Regions from separate parts of the Actinomadura sp. NPDC048032 genome, predicted to be linked through region 2. Evidence: riboswitches for the same ligand, from Rfam matches in the RefSeq annotation. Region 2 holds a riboswitch; each other region holds the start of a gene.

Region 1 (6,229 bases), on a different contig from region 2:
AGCCGCCCGAGGGAGTTCAGCGCGTCGCGCAGGGTGCGCCCGGCGACGTACTCCATCACCAGGAAGACGTGCTCGCCGTCGGTGCGCTGGTCGTAGACGGCGACGACGTTCGGGTGGGACAGCGCCGCGGCGGCCTTTGCCTCGCCGATGAAGCGGGCGACGAAGTCCTCGTCCGAGGCGAGTCCGGCGTGCATCACCTTGATCGCGATGACCCGGTCGAGCCTGAGGTCGCGCGCGAGGTAGACCGTGGCCATGCCGCCGCGCGCGATACGGGACTCAATGCGGTACCGCCCGTCGAGCACCCGCCCGACGAGTGGATCAGCAACCGTCGCGTCCATCGGTGCGAGTTTACGGGCGAATCCGCGTGGATCTCATCCGTCGCGAGTATGAGCATCGATGAGCCCGGAGGGTGACGCCCCCGGGGCGCCCGGTTCCGGTGTGACGGGCGGGACGCGGCGCCGCAGCGACCGCGTGCTGCGGGAGACGGCCACGCCGGCGAGGCACAGCAGGCCGCCGCCGAGGGTGACCGGGCCGGGGACCTCGTCGAGGAACAGCCACGACATCAGCACCACCAGGGCGGGCGCGGCGTAGGTGGTGGCGCCCATCTTCCCGGCGGTCGTGCGGGCGAGGGCGTATCCCCAGGTCGTGAAGGCGACCGCGGTCGGGAAGACGCCCAGGTAGACCATGTTGAGGGTGGCGCCCGCGGGGGCGTGCGCGGCCTGCGAGACGAGCTGCCCGGAGAACGGCAGGCAGGCGAGCGCGCCGATCGCGCAGGCGAACGTGGTGAACTGCAGCGCCGACGCGTGCCTCAGCGCGGGCTTCTGGGCGACGACGCCCGCCGCGTAGGTGACGGCGGCGGCCAGGCAGAGCAGCACCCCGCCGACGGACGCGCGGCCGTCGCCGGACATCGACAGCCCGACGACGGCGGCGCCGGTGAACGACACGGCCATGCCGAGCAGCAGCCGGGACGACAGGCCCTCCTTCAGCAGCCAGCCGCCGAGGAGCGCGATGAGGATCGGCCCGATGTTGACGACGAGGGCGGCGGTGCCGGCGTCCACCAGCTGCTCGCCCCAGTTCAGGACGACCATGTAGGCGCCGAACCACAGGAGGCCGGCGGTGACGATGCCGGGCCAGGCGGCCTTGGGCGGCAGGCCCTCGCGCCGGACGAGCCAGATCACTCCCAGTACGACCGTCCCGGACAGGAGGCGGCCGAGGGCGAGGGCGCCGGGGCTGTACTCGTCGCCCGCGCTGCGGATGGCGACGAAGGCCGAGGCCCAGAAGACCACCGTGACCGTCGCCGCCGCCACCGCGAGCTTGTTCGCGCGCGCACCGCTGTTCTGCTGCATGTCACGCACCTTAGGGAGGGGACGCTTCCATCGACACCGAAGCGATGTGTGCGGTTGCGCCCCGGTGTGTCCAGTCTGGTGGCGCGCGAATGTGCAGGTCCAGCGAATATTTCTACATGTGTGGCTTTAGCTCCGCTACGAAGTCGCGAGCCCGTCGAACGGGGAGGACGCCTGGGCGTAGCGGCGCTTGGGGATGCGCCCGGCGAGCCGCGCGAGCCGCCCGCCCTCGACCGCGTGCCGCATCGCGGCGGCCATCCGCGCCGGGGACTGCGCACGGGTGACGGCCGTCGCGAGGAGCACGGCGTCGCAGCCGAGCTCCATGGCCAGGGCCGCGTCCGACGCCGTGCCGAGCCCCGCGTCCAGGATCACCGGGACGGTCGCGCGCTCCACGATCAGCTCGATGTTGTGCGGGTTGCGGATGCCGAGCCCCGACCCGATCGGCGAGCCGAGCGGCATCACGGCCGCGCAGCCGATCTGCTCCAGACGGTGCGCGAGGACCGGGTCGTCGCTGGTGTAGGGCAGGACGACGAAGCCGTCGTCGACGAGCTGCTCGGCGGCCTCGACCAGCTCGATCGGGTCGGGCAGCAGCGTGCGCTCGTCGGCGATCACCTCCAGCTTGACCCAGTTCGTCCCGAGCGCCTCCCGGGCGAGCTTGGCCGTCAGGACGGCCTCGCCCGCGGTGAAGCAGCCCGCGGTGTTCGGCAGCACCCGGATGCCGCACTCGGTCAGCACGTCCAGCACCGAGCCGCGCGCGGACGGGTCCACCCTGCGCATCGCGACCGTGGTGAGCTCCGTCCCGGACGCGGTCAGCGCCTCGCGCAGCACCGCCATGCTCGGCGCCCCGCCCGTCCCCATGATCAGCCGCGAGCCCAGCTCCTCGCCCGCGATGACCAGCCCGTCGGTGTCGTTCATCCTCATCCTCCCTGGACGGCGGTCAGCACTTCGACGCGGTCGGCGTCCCGCAGGGGCGTGGCCGCCCACTCCGCGCGCCGGACGACCTCGTCGTTCAGCGCCGCGGCCACGCCCGTCGCGGCCGCGGTGACGGACGCGACGACCTCGGCCACGCTCGCGCCGTCGGGCAGCTCGCGCGGCTCACCGTTGACGATCACCTTCATGCGCTCACCTCGGGGGAGAAGCGGTCGGGGGCGAACGGCCCGGCGACCTCGGGGACGGGCCCGTCCAGCAGCATCGCGGACAGGATGTCGGCGCTCACGGGCGTGAGCAGGATGCCGTTGCGGAAGTGCCCGGTGCCCACCAGCAGGCCGGGCAGCGCGGTCGGCCCCATCACGGGCGCGTTGTCGGGCGAGCCGGGCCGCAGCCCGGCGGTGACCTCCGCGAACTCCAGCTCGGTGATGCCGGGGAGCAGCTCGCGGGCGTCGCGCAGCAGCTCCCACAGCCCGCCGGCGGTGACCCGCGTGTCGAAGCCCAGCTCCTCCTGCGTGGCGCCGACGACGATCTCTCCGTCGGCGCGCGGCACCAGGTAGACCGACGATCCCCGGACGAGGCCGCGGGTCGGCCGCCGCAGGAACGGCGCGCGGGTGCGCAGCCGGAGCACCTGGCCCTTGACCGGGCGGACGGGTGGAACGGTCCCGGGAGGCAGGCCGCCGAGGTCGCCCGACCACGGCCCGGCGGCCAGCAGCACCCGGTCCGCGGGGATCACGGTGCCGTCGTCCAGCCCCACGCCGGCGGCGGCGTCGTTCTCGACGACGACCCGTTCGGCCCGCCGCCGGACGAGCCGGACGCCCAGCCGCTCGCACGCCGCCAGCAGCGCCGGGGCGAGCCTGCGGGGGTCGACCGAGCCGTCCTCGGGGGCGAGCAGGCCGCCGCGCACGCCGGGCGCGAGCATCGGCTCCAGCCGCCGGCACTCGCGGCCGGTGAGCGCCTCGGCGGGGATGCCCAGGCTCTCCTGGAACCGGCGCAGGTCGTCCAGGTGCCGCAGGTCGTCGGAGTCGAACGCGACCTCGACGATCCCGTCGGTGCGGTAGCCGGTCTCCAGGCCGGTCAGCTCCTCCAGCTCGGCGGCGAACGCGCCGTACCGGTCGCGGGAGGCGAGGCCGAGCCGCAGCAGCGGCTCCTCGCCGTAGCTCAGCTCGCTGACCGGGGTGAGCATGCCCGCCGCCACGGAGGAGGCCCCGGAGGCGGGCGCGGGGTCGACGAGGGTGACGGCGGCGCCGCCGGCGGCGGTGCGCCAGGCGGTGGCGAGGCCGATCACCCCGGCGCCGATGATGACGATCTGCATGCTCGCTCCCTTCGCCGGCATGATCCGGATCAGGTCGTGGCGGTCGGCGGCCCGTTCAGCCGCCCTCTCAGCCCGGTCGCACCGGACTCCCGCGCTCTGTGCTGTTCTGCTGTGCCGTTCCGCTGCCCCCACCTTACGACCTCGGCGAACCGGGCAACTGCCTGGACACCTGTCCATCCGCGGAACGCCGCCCGTTAGGGTGACCTTCATGGAGAGGGTCATCGTCGTGGGTGGCGGGCTGGCCGGCGTGCGCGCCGTGGAGGCCCTGCGGAGCAAGGGGTACGAGGGCGCGCTGACCCTCGTGTCGGCGGAGCGGCACCGGCCCTACGACCGGCCGCCGCTGTCGAAGGCCGTCCTCGCGGGCGAGTCCGACGACACGACCGTCGACGCCGACTGGGACGCGCTGCGCTGCGAGCTGCTGCTCGGCGAGCGCGCCACCGGCCTGCGGCTGGACGGGCCCGGACGCGGCGGAACGGTGGCGTCCACGGCGGGCGACCTGCCCTTCGACGGGCTGGTGATCGCGACCGGCGCCGCCCCGATCACGCTGCCCGGGGAGGGGCGGCAGCACGTGCTGCGCACCATCGACGAGGCCCGCGACCTGCGCGCCCGGCTCACCGCCGGCGCCCGGATCGTGATCGTCGGCGCGGGCTGGATCGGCGCCGAGGTCGCCACCGCCGCGGCCCGCCGGGGCTGCGCGGTCACCGTCGTGGAGGCGGCCGACACCCCGCTGGCGGGCGCGATCGGGCCCGAGGTCGGCGCGCTCACCGCCCCCTGGTACGCCGAGGCCGGCGTCGAGCTGCGGACCGGGGTGAAGGTCGCGGAGGTGCGCGACGGCGGCCTCGTCCTCGCCGGGGGCGGCCGCGTCGACGCCGACGAGGTGGTCGTCGGCGTCGGGGTCCGGCCCGTCCTGTCGTGGCTGGAGGGCTCCGGGCTGCTGCTGGAGCGCGGGGTCGTCACCGACGGCTCCTTCCGGACCTACATGGGAGAGGAGACCCCGGGCGCGCTGCGGCGCGACGTCGTGGCGGTCGGCGACTGCGCCGCCTGGTGGTCGCACCGCTACGGGCGCAGGCTGCTCGTCGAGCACTGGGACGCCGCGCTGAACGCCCCCGAGGTCGCCGCCGCGGCCCTGCTCGGGCAGGACGCCGTGTACGACGCCGCCCCGTACTTCTGGTCGGAGCAGTTCGGGCGCATGGTCCAGTACGCGGGCGACCACTCCGCGTCCGAGCGGCTCGTGCGCAGGGGCGACCCGTCCGATCCCAGGTGGGCGGTGGCATGGCTGACCGGAGACCGCCTCGACGCGATCCTCACCGTCGGCCGGCCCCGCGACCTGGTACAGGCGAGGCGCGTGATCGCCGCGGGGACGCCGGTGGATCCGGAGGCGATCGCCGACCCGGACGTCCCCGTGCGGCAGGCTGTTCGCGCAGAGCGATCAGAGGGGACGTAACGGCTGCGCAGCGGGTTTGAGTCTTCCGAAGGCGTGGTAGCAAGGGGGCGTGACGCAGATGCACGCAACCGTTGACAGCGCACTGGACCCCCGCACCGACGCCCTGGTCGGCGAGTGGCTCACCCTCCGGGAGACCGCCGACAGGCTCGGGATCAAGCCCAACCGGATCAAGCAGCTCATCCACGAGCACCGCATCCTCGCGGTGCGCCGGGGCGGGGAGCCGATGGTGCCCGCGGCCTTCATCAAGGACGGCCAGGTCATCAAGGGACTGCCCGGCACGCTGACGCTCCTGTCGGACGCCGGCTTCGACGACGCCGAGACCATCCGGTGGCTGTTCACGGCCGACGACACGCTGCCGGGAACGCCCGTGGACGCGCTCACCGAGAACCGGGGGACCGAGGTCCGCCGCCGCGCCCAGGCGCTCGCCTTCTAGGCCGCCGCCGGCGGCGTGAGACGCACGTGACACGATCGCGGGGTCGCGCGCGGCGGGCGACCGCGCGCGCGATTTCGTGATCATCTGTGGAAAGGACGTTCCCCGGCCGTGTCCAGGCACCTCCCCACCGAGCGCGCCGTCGCGCTGCGCGCCCGGCTGAGCCGCGCCCGCCTCTACCTCTGCACGGACGCGCGGGAGCGCCAGGGAGACCTGCCGGCCTTCCTCGACGCCGTGCTCGCGGGCGGAGTCGACATCGTCCAGCTCCGCCAGAAGGGCCTGGAGGCCCGCCAGGAGACCGCCTACCTGGAGGTGTTCCGGGCGGCGTGCGAGCGGCACGGGGCGCTGCTGGCCGTCAACGACCGGGCCGACATCGCGCACGCGGTCGGCGCCGACGTGCTGCACCTCGGCCAGGACGACCTGCCGGTGCCCGCCGCCCGCGCGATCGTCGGGGGCGACATGCTGATCGGCCGGTCGACGCACTCGGGCGAGCAGGCGTCGGCGGCGGCCGCCGAGCCCGGCGCCGACTACTTCTGCGCGGGCCCGGTGTGGCCCACGCCGACCAAGCCCGGCCGGGCCGCCCCCGGCCCGAAGCTGCTGGAGTACGTCGCGGCGCAGCGCGTCGCGCGGCCGTGGTTCGCGATCGGCGGCATCGACCTCGGCAACCTGGACGAGGTCCTCGCGGCGGGCGCGGAACGCGTCGTGGTGGTCCGGGCGATCACCGAGGCCGACGACCCGGGCGCCGCCGCCGCGCGGTTCGCGCGGCGCCT
Region 2 (6,229 bases):
CGAGCGTGAGCTGCCGCTTCGCGCCGTCCGGCTGGATGTCGGTGAAGAACCGGTACACGCCGGGCTTGGCCAGCGTGATCGGGACGGTCCAGACGCCGCCCCCGGCCTCGGTCGGGTGCACGTGCTGGAAGCCGGACAGGTCGCGCCGCGCCACGATCAGGTGCAGGCGCTTGCCGTGCAGCGGCTTGAACCCGGTGACGGGCCTGCCGTCCGGCCCGTTGATCGTGAACCGGAAGTCCGTCTTCTCCCCGGCGGTGAGGACGGTCCGCTGCGGGGCCAGCGTGAAGCCGTCCTCCGACACCTGGAGGCCGCCCGGCGCGTGGGACGCCGCGGTCTCGTGCCCACCGCCGCCGTGCCCTCCGCTGCCGTGCCCGCCTTCGCCGTTCTCGTGGGACGCCATCTTCGCCGTTCCTCCGACGGGGCCGACGATCTTGCCGACGCTCGCGGCGCCTCCGAAGACGACCGCCAGGCCCACCGCGTAGGCCCCCAGCCTGGTCGCGCTGTTCATTGCCGTTTCACTCCGCTCGGTGTTGCGAGGGACGCACCCCGCCGCGGGGGCGAGGCGCGGTCCGCTCAGGAGGTCAGCTGGTATCCGGCCTCCTCGACGGCGTCCTTGACCCGGGCGTCGTCGAGGGGGGTCTCGCTCGTGACGGTGACCCTGCCGGTCTGGAGGTCGACGTCCACGCCGGTCACACCGGCGATCTGCTCGACCTCCTCGGTCACCGAGCTCACGCAGTGGCCGCAGGTCATTCCGCTGACGGTGTAGGTGGCGGTGCTCATCGTCTTCTCCCTCGATGTTTTACCCCTGGGGGGTATCTCGTGGGCCTCATGCTGCCATAACCGGACACCCGTGACAACCCCTGGGGGGTATCGGTGATTCCGAGATCCGGGTCACACCGCCCCCAGAGTTTTCCACAGGCGTCCACAGGGCTGTGGACGGACGTTCCGGCAGCGTGCCTCGTCGCGGATACTGAACCCATGCCTGAGCTACCTGAGGTGGAGGCGCTGGCGGGGTTCCTGCGGGAGCGCGCGGTCGGCCATGCCGTCGCCCGCGTCGATGTTCTCGCCATCTCCGCGCTGAAGACCTACGACCCGCCGGTGACCGCGCTCGGCGGGCTGACCGTCACCGGCGCGACCCGGCACGGCAAGTTCCTCGACCTCGACGTCGACGGGCTGCACCTCGTCGTCCACCTCGCCCGCGCCGGCTGGCTGCGCTGGCGCGACGAGATCCCGGCCAGGCCCGTCCGGCCCGGAGGCAAGAACCCGCTCGCCCTGCGCGTGCACCTGGACGACGGCTCGGGCTTCGACCTCACCGAGGCCGGCACCAAGAAGGGCCTCGCCGTCTACGTCGTCCGCGACCCCGACGACGTGCCCGGCGTGGCTTCACTCGGCCCCGACCCCCTGGACGAGTCGTTCACCACCGCCGCCCTGGCGGGGATCGTCAACGGCAAGCGCAGCCAGATCAAGGGGCTGCTGCGCGACCAGAAGGTGATCGCCGGTATCGGCAACGCCTACTCCGACGAGGTGCTGCACGTCGCCAGGATGTCCCCCTTCAAGATCGCGTCCTCGCTGACCGAGGAGGACGTCGCCGTCCTGCACGAGGCGATCGTCACCACGCTGCGGGACGCGGTGGAGCGCTCGCGCGGCCTCGAAGCCCAGGACCTCAAGGGCGAGAAGAAGACCGGTCTGCGGGTGCACGGGCGCGCGGGCGAGAAATGCCCGGTGTGCGGGGACACAGTGCGCGAGGTGTCGTTCGCCGACTCGGCGCTCCAGTACTGCCCCACCTGCCAGACGGGCGGCAAGCCGCTCGCCGACCGCCGCATGTCCCGCCTCCTCAAGTAGCGGGCCCCGGGCGCCGTGAGACGGGCCAGGCCCCGGCGGGTGCCGGGGCCTGGCGACGGGAGTCGGGGACGGAGCCGGAACGGGGATGGCTCGTCCGGACGGGACGAAGGATCGGGGACGGGATCAGCGGACCTTCGGGACGTTCCCGAAGACCGGGCCGATCTGGCTCCAGCGGTGCAGCTGGCAGCCGTCGTCGCGGGTGAACGTGGTGTCGATCCGCTTGCCCTGCCAGGTGCCCTCGACCGTGGCGATCTCCGGACCGCCGTAGATCTTGGTGCACATCTGGTCCTTGGGGACGGGCGCGAAGGGATCCTTGACCTTGGTGAGCGCCGCGCAGGCGCCGGCCGCCTCGGGATGGTCCCCGCCCGGCGGGGCGCAGGACAGCCTCCAGGTCTTGGCGGGCGCCTCCTTGGAGGCCTTCACCCGCACGGTGAGCGTGTCCGCCGGTGAGCCGGACGGCTGCACGGACGTCGTGCCCGAAGGCGCTCCGGCGGAGTTTCCGTTTGCCTGTTCGTCGCCGCAGGCGGCCGTGGACAGGAGCAAGGCCAGCCCGGGCGCTGCGAAAACGAGCGTCCGATACCGCATGCGTGATTCGACGCAGGGGGGCTTCGCACGGTTCCATGGGGGGTGTGATGAATTTCGGGGAAGACGTGCCGGCCGTGGTCGCCGCGGATGTTCCGCAGGACGGCTACCTGCTGGACGTCCGGGAGCAGGACGAGTGGGACGCGGGCCACGCGCCCGCGGCGGTCCATATCCCCATGCGCCATCTCGGCGACCGCGCCGGCGAGATCCCCCGCGACCGGGAGGTCTACGTGATCTGCCGGTCCGGGGCGCGGTCCGCCCAGGTCACGTCCGCGCTCAATCAGGCGGGGTGGCTGGCGAGGAACGTCGGCGACGGCATGCACGGGTGGGCCGAGGCGGGCCGGCCGATGGAGGGCGCGGGGGATGGTCCGCCGTACGTCGCGTGAGCGTCGATGACACCGCGTGAGCGTCGATGGTGCTGCGTGAGCGTCGATGTCGCTGCATGAGCTCGATGACTCTGGGGGATCTGAAAACTTTCGCGTGATCTGACCCGGTTGCCCTCTTCTGGGGCGTGACGGGCGGTTGTACGATCGGGCCTGACCGATGACCGCGGGAGCTCGGGCCACAGCCGGGCTGAGAGGGCGGCCTCCAAGGCGTCGCCGACCGCATGAACCTGTCCGGGTAATGCCGGCGTAGGGAGTGTGTGTCCCGTGACGTCCGACGTCGAAAAGCGCCCTCAGGGCGAGCGCGCCCCCGACGAGGTCCCCTTCACCCTCGACGAGCCGGCCCCCAAGGTCCTCGGCTTCTGGGACCAGAGCGCCTTCTGGGGGAACCTCGGGGTCAGCCTCCTGGCCTTCTCCGGCGCCTACACCGTCCTCGCGCCGGACGCCGGCGGCCGCCCCACGATCTCGATCATGGCGGGCATCGTCGCGATGGCCGTCGGGACGGCCCTCGGCGGGCTGATGCTCGGCCTGGCCGCCGTGCCCGGCGCGCGGACCGGGCAGCCCGCGATGGTGCTGCTGCGCGGCCTGTTCGGCGCGAAGCTGTCGTACGCGCCGACCGTCCTCAACATCGCCCAGCTCGTCGGGTGGGGGACGTTCGAGCTGATCGTCATCGCCGACGCCGCCCGCGAGCTGTGGGACGGCGTCCCGCGCTGGGGCTACGTGGTCGCCGCGGGCGCGATCACCACCGTGCTGACGGTCTGGCCGCTCGGCTCGGTGCGGCTGCTGCGCCGCTACGTGACCGTCGCCGTGGCGATCGCGCTCGTGTACTTCTACGTCCAGCTCGTCCGGGAGCCGCTGCCCGACCTGACGCAGGGCTCGTGGGGCGGGTTCTGGCTCGGCGCGGACGCCGCGCTGGCGGTGTCGATCTCCTGGGTCCCGGTCGCCGCCGACTACACCCGGCACGCGCGCACCGAGCGCGGGGCCTTCGGCGCCGCGGCCGTCGGCTACTCCGTCACGCAGATCGTCGCCTACGTCCTCGGGCTGCTCGCGCTGGCGCTGGTGGCGGGCGACTCGAGCAGGATCTTCGACCCGTTCCTGGGCGTCTCGCTGGGCGTGGTGTTCTTCGCCGTGTTCGTGCTGCGGGAGGCCGACCAGTCGTTCGCCGACACCTACTCCACGGCGGTGTCGATCCAGAACCTGTTCCCCCGGGCCGACCGCCGGGTGCTGAGCGTCGCGCTCGGCGTCGGCATCACCGTGCTCGCGCTGGTCCTCGACATCGGCGACTACGCGGGCTTCCTGTCGCTGATCGGATCGGTGTTCGTGCCGATGCTCGGCGTCCTCGCCGCCGACTTCTTCCTCGGCCGCCGCCGGGCCGGCGGCTGGGACGTCTCGCGGACCGCGCCGTCCCGCTGGGGCATGATCGCGGCATGGGCGATCGGGTTCGTCGTCTACCAGCTCGTCAACCCGGGCACGGTCGCGCGGTGGACCGCTTTCTGGTCGGACGTGCGGGACGCGCTGCACTTCACGCCGCAGACGTGGATGAGCGCCTCGCTGCTGTCGTTCCTGGTGGCGGGGGTCGCGGCCCTGCTCATCGGTAGGCTTACCAGACGGTAAGGTTTGGGTCGAAAGCAAGTTTCGGCGCAAGTTGCCCGGCGCCATGCCGGAGTGCGGTGGCACGATGACAGACGTGTATCAGCACGTGCACGATCCGATCGCGCGGGCCGTCATCGAGAGCGCCGCCGACGCGATCGTAGCCGTGGACCAGCGGCACCGGGTCACCGTGTGGAACCCGGCGGCCGAGCGCATGTTCGGCTGGAGCGCCGAGGAGATGCTCGGCCGGGTCCCGCCGATCGTCCCCGACGAGCTGAAGGCCGAGCACAACGCCGTCCAGGAGCGGCTCCTCACCCGGCGCGGCGGCGAGGGCGAGACCGACGGCGGGCAGATCTCGATCGCCACCCGCCGCTTCCACCGCGAGGGCCGGCTCATCGACGTGCGCATCGACACGAGCCTGCTGAAGGATCCGAGGGGCACGCTGCTCGGCTGGGTCGGGGTGTACCACCCGGTCGAGGACGACGAGATCGTCCAGAACCGGATGACCGAGCGGGCCCGGCTGGTCCGGCGGCTGAACGACATCGTCGCCGACCTCGGCGCCGAGCTCGACCTGGCCGTCGTGCTCGACCGGATCACCGCCGCGCTCATCGAGCTGACCGGCGCCGACGCGGGCGGATTCGTCAAGATCGAGGGTGAGCGGCTGCGGCTGGTCAGCATGTCGGGGCTGCCGGAGCGGATGCGCGGCCGGTGCGCCGAGCTGCGACCGAGCCTGGTCGGGGAGCTGCTGCGGTCGGGCAAGACCGTCAAGCTCGCGACGGGCGAGCGGCGCCTCGGCGACCTGATCTGGTCGGAACTGCCCGGCCTGCACACGATCGCGCTCGGCCTGTCTTACCTGCAGAACCGGCCGTACGGCGCGCTCTACGCGCTGTTCTCCGGACGCAAGGTCGGGCACACCGAGCTCGAACTGCTGGAGCTGCTCGCCGGGCACGCCGGGGTCGCGGTCGGCAACGCCGTCGCCTACGCGGAGGTCGTCCGGCAGCGGGCCCACGAGCGCGCCGTCATCGACTCCAGCGCCGACGGCATCGCGGTGCTGGACCACGACCTCGTCGTCCGGCACTGGAACAACTCCGCGCACACCCTGACCGGCATCCCGCCGGAGGACGCGATCGGGCGCCCGCTGCCCTTCGACATGCCCGATCTCGGCGAGATGCTCACGTTCCGCCTGGAGTCGGGCACGTGGCTGAACGTGCTGGCCGCCGAGATCGAGGAGACCGGCGAGCTGGTCGTCGACTTCCGCGACGTCTCCGAGGCCAAGGCGCTGGAGGAGGCCAAGGACCTGTTCCTCGCCACGACCAGCCACGAGCTGCGCACCCCGATCACGGTCGTGCAGGGGTTCGCGTCCACGCTGGTCAACCGGTGGGACGAGCTGACCGACGCCGACCGCCGCGCCGCGGTCGCCACCATCGCCGAGCGGGCCCAGTCGCTCGGGCGGCTCGTGGAGCACCTGCTGCTCGGGTCGCGCGCCGGGGCCGACGAGCTGGCCGTGACGATCGAGCCGTTCGATCTCGGCCGGGTCCTGGAGGGCGTGGTCGCCGGGTTCCGCTCGCTGTCGCCGCTGCACCGGGTGGAGCTGGAGATCGCCCCCGACCTGCCGCCGTGCAGCGGGGACGCGATGGCCACCGACATCGTCCTCGGGCAGCTGCTGGAGAACGCGTTCAAGTACTCCCCGGACGGCGGGACCGTGCGGGTGCGCGCCCGCCGCGAGGGTTCCGGCATCGTCGTCACGGTCTCCGACGAGGGCATCGGCATCCCGGCCGGCGACCATGAGCGGATCTTCGAGCGGTTCGTCCAGGGCGACGCGGGCGACCGCC
Region 3 (6,229 bases), on a different contig from region 2:
CGGGAGCGTCGCGTCATGGAAGGCGCGCGCGGTGCCGGGGTCCAGGGACAGGTTGAACTGGTCCTCCCAGCGGAAGTCGAACCGCGCCTCCGACAGCGCGTCGTCCCACGCCTGCGCGCCCGGATGGCCCTTGGCGAGGTCGGCGGCGTGCGCGGCGATCTTGTATGCGATCACGCCGGCCTTGACGTCCTCGCGGTCCGGCAGCCCGAGATGCTCCTTCGGCGTGACGTAGCAGAGCATCGCGGTGCCGTGCCAGCCGATCATCGCGGCGCCGATCGCCGAGGTGATGTGGTCGTAGCCGGGAGCGATGTCGGTGGTCAGCGGGCCGAGGGTGTAGAACGGAGCGCCGTCGCACCACTCCTGCTGCAGGTCGACGTTCTCCTTGATCTTGTGCATCGGGACGTGCCCGGGGCCCTCGTTCATCACCTGGTTGCCGAACCGCGCCGCGATCCGCGTCAGCTCGCCCTGGGTGCGCAGCTCGGCGAACTGGGCCTCGTCGTTGGCGTCCGCGACGGAGCCCGGGCGCAGCCCGTCCCCCAGCGACCAGGTCACGTCGTAGGCGGCGAAGATCTCGCACAGCTCCTCGAAGCGGGTGTAGAGGAAGTTCTCCTCGTGGTGCGCCAGGCACCAGGCCGCCATGATCGATCCGCCCCGCGACACGATCCCCGTCTTGCGCCGCGCCGTCAGCGGCACGTAGGACAGCAGCACCCCGGCGTGGACGGTCATGTAGTCCACGCCCTGCTCCGCCTGCTCGATCACGGTGTCGCGGAAGACCTCGTAGGTGAGCTCCGCCGGGTCGCCGCCGACCTTCTCCACCGCCTGGTACAGCGGGACGGTCCCCACCGGCACGGGCGAGTTGCGCAGGATCCACTCGCGCGTGGTGTGGATGTCGCGGCCCGTCGACAGGTCCATGATCGTGTCGGCGCCCCAGCGGGTCGCCCACGTCATCTTCTCGACCTCGTCCTCGATCGAGGACGCGACGGCCGAGTTGCCGATGTTGGCGTTGACCTTGACGAGGAAGTTCCGCCCGATCACCATCGGCTCGATCTCGGGATGGTTGACGTTGGCGGGCAGCACCGCGCGCCCGGCGGCCAGCTCGTCCCGGACGAACTCCGGCGCCACGCCCTCGCGCAGCGCGGCGAACTCCATCTCCGGCGTGATCTCCCCGCGCCGCGCGTAGGCGCGCTGCGTCACCGCGCCGCCGGTGGCGCGCCGCGGCCGCCGCGGCAGGGCGCCCTCGCCGTCGGCCTGGGGGAGGCGCCCGCCCGCGCCCGGGGGGAGCGCGGAGGGCGACGAGCGGCGCCCGTCGTCCTCGGGGCGCGCCGCCCGCCCCTCGTACGGGGCGGTGTCGCCGCGCTCGGCGATCCAGGACTCCCGCAGAGGCGGCAGCCCCCTGCGCACGTCGGTCTCCTGCTCTGGATCGGTGTACGGCCCGGACGTGTCGTACAGGACGACGACGTCGCCGTTGGTCAGCGGCACCTCCCGCATCGGGACCCGGATCTCCGGGCGGGAGCCCTGGAGGTAGGTCTTGCGGGCAGCGGGAACCACAGGTTCGGTCATGACGACTCGATCTCTCCCTACGCCGGCATTACCCGGTCAGGTTCATGCGGTCAGCGGCCGTCCCAGCCGCTATCTCAGCCCGGTTCGCCGGGCCCCCGCGATCTGTCGCCACGACGTTAACCCGGGCGGCCCCGGTTGCCGCAACCGCCGCCCATGGGCTAGAACGCGCCCGCGCGGAGGTCGCGCGAGGGGATCGCGAGGGGCAGGGCCAGGACCAGGGTGCGGAGGGGGTCGGGGGCGGACGGCGACCGCTCCAGCTCCACCCGGGCCTCGGCGTCGCCGATGATGCGCAGCGTGGCCGAGCGGCGGCCGTCGACGCCGGTGACGACGCGGCCGCCGCCGGTGGCGCGGGTGGTGCCGAGGAGCATCCCGCCGGCGGTGTGGAAGGACGGCTCGGGCAGGCCGCGCACGAATCCGAGAGGACGGCCGTCCGCGTCGAGGACGCGCACGCGGTCGCGTCCCGGCAGCCGGGACGGGCCGCGGACCATCAGCAGCGCGGCGGCGTGGGGGTCGCGAAGCACGATGGTCCGCCTGCCGCGCCGGCCGCAGGCCACGGCGAGCACCGCGCCGCCGGCCCGGTCGCGGTACCGGCCCGCGCCGTCCACGACGATGCGGCGGGCCCCGGCCAGGGCACCCGCCGCGGGCGGCGGGACCTCCCGGCCCTCGTCGTCGACGACCCGCCAGGCGGCGCCGAGGCGGTCCGCGGTCGCCGTCCGGACGGCCGGGAGCCATCCGGACGGCAGCGACCCGCCCCTGAGCAGGGTCACCGCGTTCCCGTCGACCTCGGCGACGGCCTCGACGCCGGGCGCCCGCTCCGGGTCGAGCCAGAGCGTCCACACCGGGTCGTCGACGGGCCACCTGATCCCGACCGCCTCCACGGCTCCGGCCGGGACGGCCGCCTCCCGCCCACTGCGGCGGAGGGTCACCCCCTGCTCGCCGATGGTCACGATGAGGCGGGCCCGGTGGAGCCGGGCCGCCCAGATGAGGGCGGCCAGGGCGGCGAGCAGGCAGCCGCCGCCGCAGAGCAGCAGGGGCCGGCGGGCACTCTCCGGGTCGAGCGGTCCCGTGCCGGGGCGGGCCGCGAGCAGGAGGGCCGCGCCGGCCGCCGGCGCGGCGGTCAGGACGCGGAGCGGCCATCGGTAGGCCCGCGCGCCGAGCGTCATCCGGAGCCCGGGCGGGGGGACGGGAGGCGGGGGGACAGCAGGCGGGGGGACGGACAACTGTCGGCCCTTCGTGACGGGGTTTGCAGAACTATAGGGCGGGCCTCCGGCCGCGCAGGGGGCGCCGAAAGGACCGGTCGCGCGGGGGCGCGGGCCGCGGCGCGAAGATCGCGTGCGTGGGGGAGAATGGGCGCGTGCTGACGGTGCCCCGGGTCGAGGTGACGGTGAAGGACGCCCTGGCGGCGTCGGCGCTGGCGGGAGCCGCGGCCGCCGCCGCGGTGCTGTGGCCCGGCGTGCGGGGCCTGGACGCGCCCGGCGCGGTGCTCCTGGTGGCCGCGCACGTCCCGCTCGCGGTGATCCGGCGGTGGCCGGCCCCCGGCCTGCTGGCACTGGTGGTCCTGGTGCTGCCCTACCACCTGGCGCAGTACCAGCACCACGCGCTGGTGCCCGCCGAGGTGGTCGCGCTGTTCGCCTACGCGGTGCTCGGGCGCCGGGTGCGGATCGTCCTCGGCGTCGTCGGCTGCCTGCTCGCCGTCTGCGTGGTCGGCGCGGCGATGCGGGCGGGCGGCGGATCCCTGCGCGAGCAGATCGCCGTCATCGAGGCCGTGGTGTCGGTCGTCATCGCCGTCCAGGTGTGGCGGGTGCACCGGGCGCGGCTCGCGACGATCACCGAGCGGGCCGAGCGGGCCGAGCGCACCCGGGAGGAGGAGGCGCGCCGGCGGGTCGCCGAGGAGCGCCTGCGGATCGCCCGCGACCTGCACGACCTGCTCGCGCACAGCATCACCCTGATCGGCGTGCGGGCCGGCGCCGCGGCCCACCTGGTGCGCGGGGACCGGCCGCTCGACCGGGAGGAGCTGGCCGACGCGCTCGCCTCCATCGCCTCGACGTGCCGGGACGCGCGGATCGAGCTGCGCGGCACGCTCCAGGTCCTGCGCGGCACCGACGTCGGCGCCCCCGAGACGCTGCCGGGCCTCCACGCCCTCGCCGGCCTCGTCGACGCGGCGCGCGGCGGCGGGATCGACGTCGACCTGCGGGACGGGGACGTCGGGACGCCGCCCCCGGAGACGGGGGTCGCGGCGTACCGGATCGTCCAGGAGGCCCTGACCAACGTTGTCAAGCACGCCGCCGCGAGGCGCGCGACGGTGAGCCTGGAGCGCGACGGCGGGAGCCTCGTCGTCCGGGTCTCCGACGACGGCCGGGGGCCGTCCGGCGGCCCGCCCGAGGGGTTCGGGATCCTCGGGATGATCGAGCGGGCGCGCAGCGTGGGCGGGACGTTGGACGCGGGGCCGGGGGAGTCCGGCGGGTTCGTCGTCACCGCCGTCCTCCCGCTGGAGAACGCCGCCGCGCCCCACCGGGCGTGACGCGCGCCCCCGGGAGGCGCCGGCGGCGCCCGCCCGCCGGAACCCTCCCGACTTCCGACGCCGACACCGCCGGGGGGCTTTCCACCCCTTACGGATAGGGTCAGGATCAAGGGGACCAGGGGAGGCGACACGTCGGTGAGCACTTTGCAGGAGGCCCCACAGGACCGGATCTTCACGGTGCCCAACATCCTGAGCCTCGCCCGGCTCCTGGGCGTCCCGCTGTTCCTGTGGCTCGTCCTGGTCGAGGCGGACTGGTGGGCGCTCGGCCTGCTGGTGTTCGCGGGGCTGTCGGACTGGCTGGACGGGAAGCTGGCTCGGGCGTTCAACCAGACGAGCAAGCTCGGCATGGTCCTCGACCCGGCCGCCGACCGCCTCTACATCCTGGCCACGCTCGTCGGGCTCACCATCCGCGACATCATCCCGCTGTGGCTGGTGCTCGCGCTCGTCGCCCGCGAGGTGTCGATCCTGCCGATCGCGCCGATCGTGCGGCGGCTCGGGTACGGCGGCACGCTGCCCGTGCACTTCATCGGCAAGGCGGCGACGATGTGCCTGCTGTACTCCTTCCCGCTGCTGCTGCTCGGCGACCACGGCGGCGCCGCGGGCACCGCGGCGCGGGTCGTCGGATGGGCCTTCGCCGTCTGGGGGACGGCCCTGTACTGGTGGGCGGCGGTCCTCTACTGGGAGCAGACGCGGCGGCTGGTGCTGGCCGGCCGCGGCGCCCCGCCCCCGTCCTCCGGGCCGGGCGGCGAGCCCGGGGCGGGCGATCCGGGGGCCGCGGAGGGGCCGGGCGCGGAACCGCCGGCCGGCGGCCAGAAGGGAGCTGAGACCCCCCGATGAAGGCCGTCGTGATGGCGGGAGGCGAGGGGACGCGGCTGCGTCCGATGACCGCCAACCAGCCGAAGCCCCTGCTGCCGCTCGTCAACCGGCCGATCATGGAGCACGTGCTGCGGCTGCTGAAGAGGCACGGGTTCGGCGAGACCGTCGTCACCGTCCAGTTCCTGGCCGCGCTGATCCGCAACTACTTCGGCGACGGCGAGGAGCTCGGCATGTCGCTGAGCTACGCGACCGAGGAGGTCCCGCTCGGCACCGCCGGCAGCGTGAAGAACGCGGAGGAGGCGCTGCGCGACGACCGCTTCCTGGTGATCTCCGGGGACGCCCTCACCGACATCGACCTGACCGACATGGTGCGGTTCCACGAGCGCAACGACGCGCTCGTCACCATCGGCCTCAAGCGCGTCCCGAACCCGCTGGAGTTCGGGATCATCATTGTGGACGACGCGGGGCGCGTGCAGCGGTTCCTGGAGAAGCCCACCTGGGGCCAGGTGTTCTCCGACACCGTCAACACCGGCATCTACGTGATGGAGCCGGAGGTCCTGGAGCACGTCGCGGAGGGCGAGCCGGTCGACTGGTCCGGGGACGTCTTCCCGAAGCTGCTCGCCGAGGGCGCCCGCCTGTTCGGGTACGTGGCCGACTGCTACTGGGAGGACGTCGGCACCCACGAGAGCTACCTGAAGGCGCAGGCGGACATGCTCTCCGGGCAGGTCGGCATCGAGCTGGACGGCTTCGAGATGTCGCCGGGCGTGTGGGTCGCCGAAGGCGCGGAGGTGGACGCCGAGGCCGTCCTCAAGGGGCCGCTCTACATCGGCGACTACGCGAAGGTCGAGGCGGGCGTCGAACTGCGCGAGTTCACCGTGCTCGGCAGCAACGTCGTCGTCAAGGAGGGCGCCTTCCTGCACCGCGCGATCGTCCACGACAACGTGTTCGTCGCGCCGTCCACGAACCTGCGGGGCTGCGTGGTCGGCAAGAACACCGACATCATGGCGGGCGCCCGCGTGGAGGAGGGCGCCGTCATCGGGGACGAGTGCGTCATCGAGGCCGAGGCGTACGTGTCCAGCGGCGTGAAGGTGTACCCCTTCAAGACCATCGAGGCCGGCGCCGTCGTCAACACCAGCGTGATCTGGGAGTCGCGGGGGCAGCGCAACCTGTTCGGGCCGCGGGGCGTCTCCGGCCTCGTCAACGTGGAGATCACCCCCGAGCTGGCGGTGCGGCTCGCCTCCGCCTACGCGACGACGCTGAAGAAGGGCACGACCGTCGTCACCGGACGGGACGTCTCCCGCGCCGCCCGCACCCTCAAGCGCGCGGTGAACA

The links. Region 2 has a riboswitch for thiamine pyrophosphate ahead of AB0C69_RS08770 (cytosine permease). Riboswitches for the same ligand answer to the same signal wherever they lie in the genome.
Region 1: it holds a riboswitch for thiamine pyrophosphate, as region 2 does, so the genes downstream of both, thiO (glycine oxidase ThiO) here and AB0C69_RS08770 (cytosine permease) in region 2, are expected to answer to the same signal.
Region 3: it holds a riboswitch for thiamine pyrophosphate, as region 2 does, so the genes downstream of both, thiC (phosphomethylpyrimidine synthase ThiC) here and AB0C69_RS08770 (cytosine permease) in region 2, are expected to answer to the same signal.

Annotation. Positions count from the first base shown of each region.
Region 1 covers NZ_JBEZJP010000321.1:822-7,050, reverse strand. Annotated here, with positions in the region: gene pknB (Stk1 family PASTA domain-containing Ser/Thr kinase) at 1-338, opposite strand, end outside; gene AB0C69_RS30865 (EamA family transporter) at 372-1,346, opposite strand; gene AB0C69_RS30860 (thiazole synthase) at 1,482-2,258, opposite strand; gene thiS (sulfur carrier protein ThiS) at 2,261-2,461, opposite strand; gene thiO (glycine oxidase ThiO) at 2,458-3,585, opposite strand; TPP riboswitch at 3,575-3,688, opposite strand; gene AB0C69_RS30845 (FAD-dependent oxidoreductase) at 3,794-5,029, shown strand; gene AB0C69_RS30840 (Rv2175c family DNA-binding protein) at 5,088-5,462, shown strand; gene thiE (thiamine phosphate synthase) at 5,571-6,229, shown strand, end outside.
Region 2 covers NZ_JBEZJP010000042.1:2,759-8,987, forward strand. Annotated here, with positions in the region: gene AB0C69_RS08745 (hypothetical protein) at 1-508, opposite strand, end outside; gene AB0C69_RS08750 (heavy-metal-associated domain-containing protein) at 574-780, opposite strand; gene AB0C69_RS08755 (DNA-formamidopyrimidine glycosylase family protein) at 979-1,842, shown strand; gene AB0C69_RS08760 (SSI family serine proteinase inhibitor) at 1,966-2,271, opposite strand; gene AB0C69_RS08765 (rhodanese-like domain-containing protein) at 2,475-2,810, shown strand; TPP riboswitch at 2,964-3,081, shown strand; gene AB0C69_RS08770 (cytosine permease) at 3,075-4,421, shown strand; gene AB0C69_RS08775 (PAS domain-containing protein) at 4,486-6,229, shown strand, end outside.
Region 3 covers NZ_JBEZJP010000353.1:2,639-8,867, reverse strand. Annotated here, with positions in the region: partial or broken gene thiC (phosphomethylpyrimidine synthase ThiC) at 1-1,560, opposite strand, end outside; TPP riboswitch at 1,556-1,669, opposite strand; gene AB0C69_RS32380 (hypothetical protein) at 1,719-2,723, opposite strand; gene AB0C69_RS32375 (sensor histidine kinase) at 2,915-4,081, shown strand; gene AB0C69_RS32370 (CDP-alcohol phosphatidyltransferase family protein) at 4,217-4,918, shown strand; gene AB0C69_RS32365 (mannose-1-phosphate guanyltransferase) at 4,915-6,229, shown strand, end outside.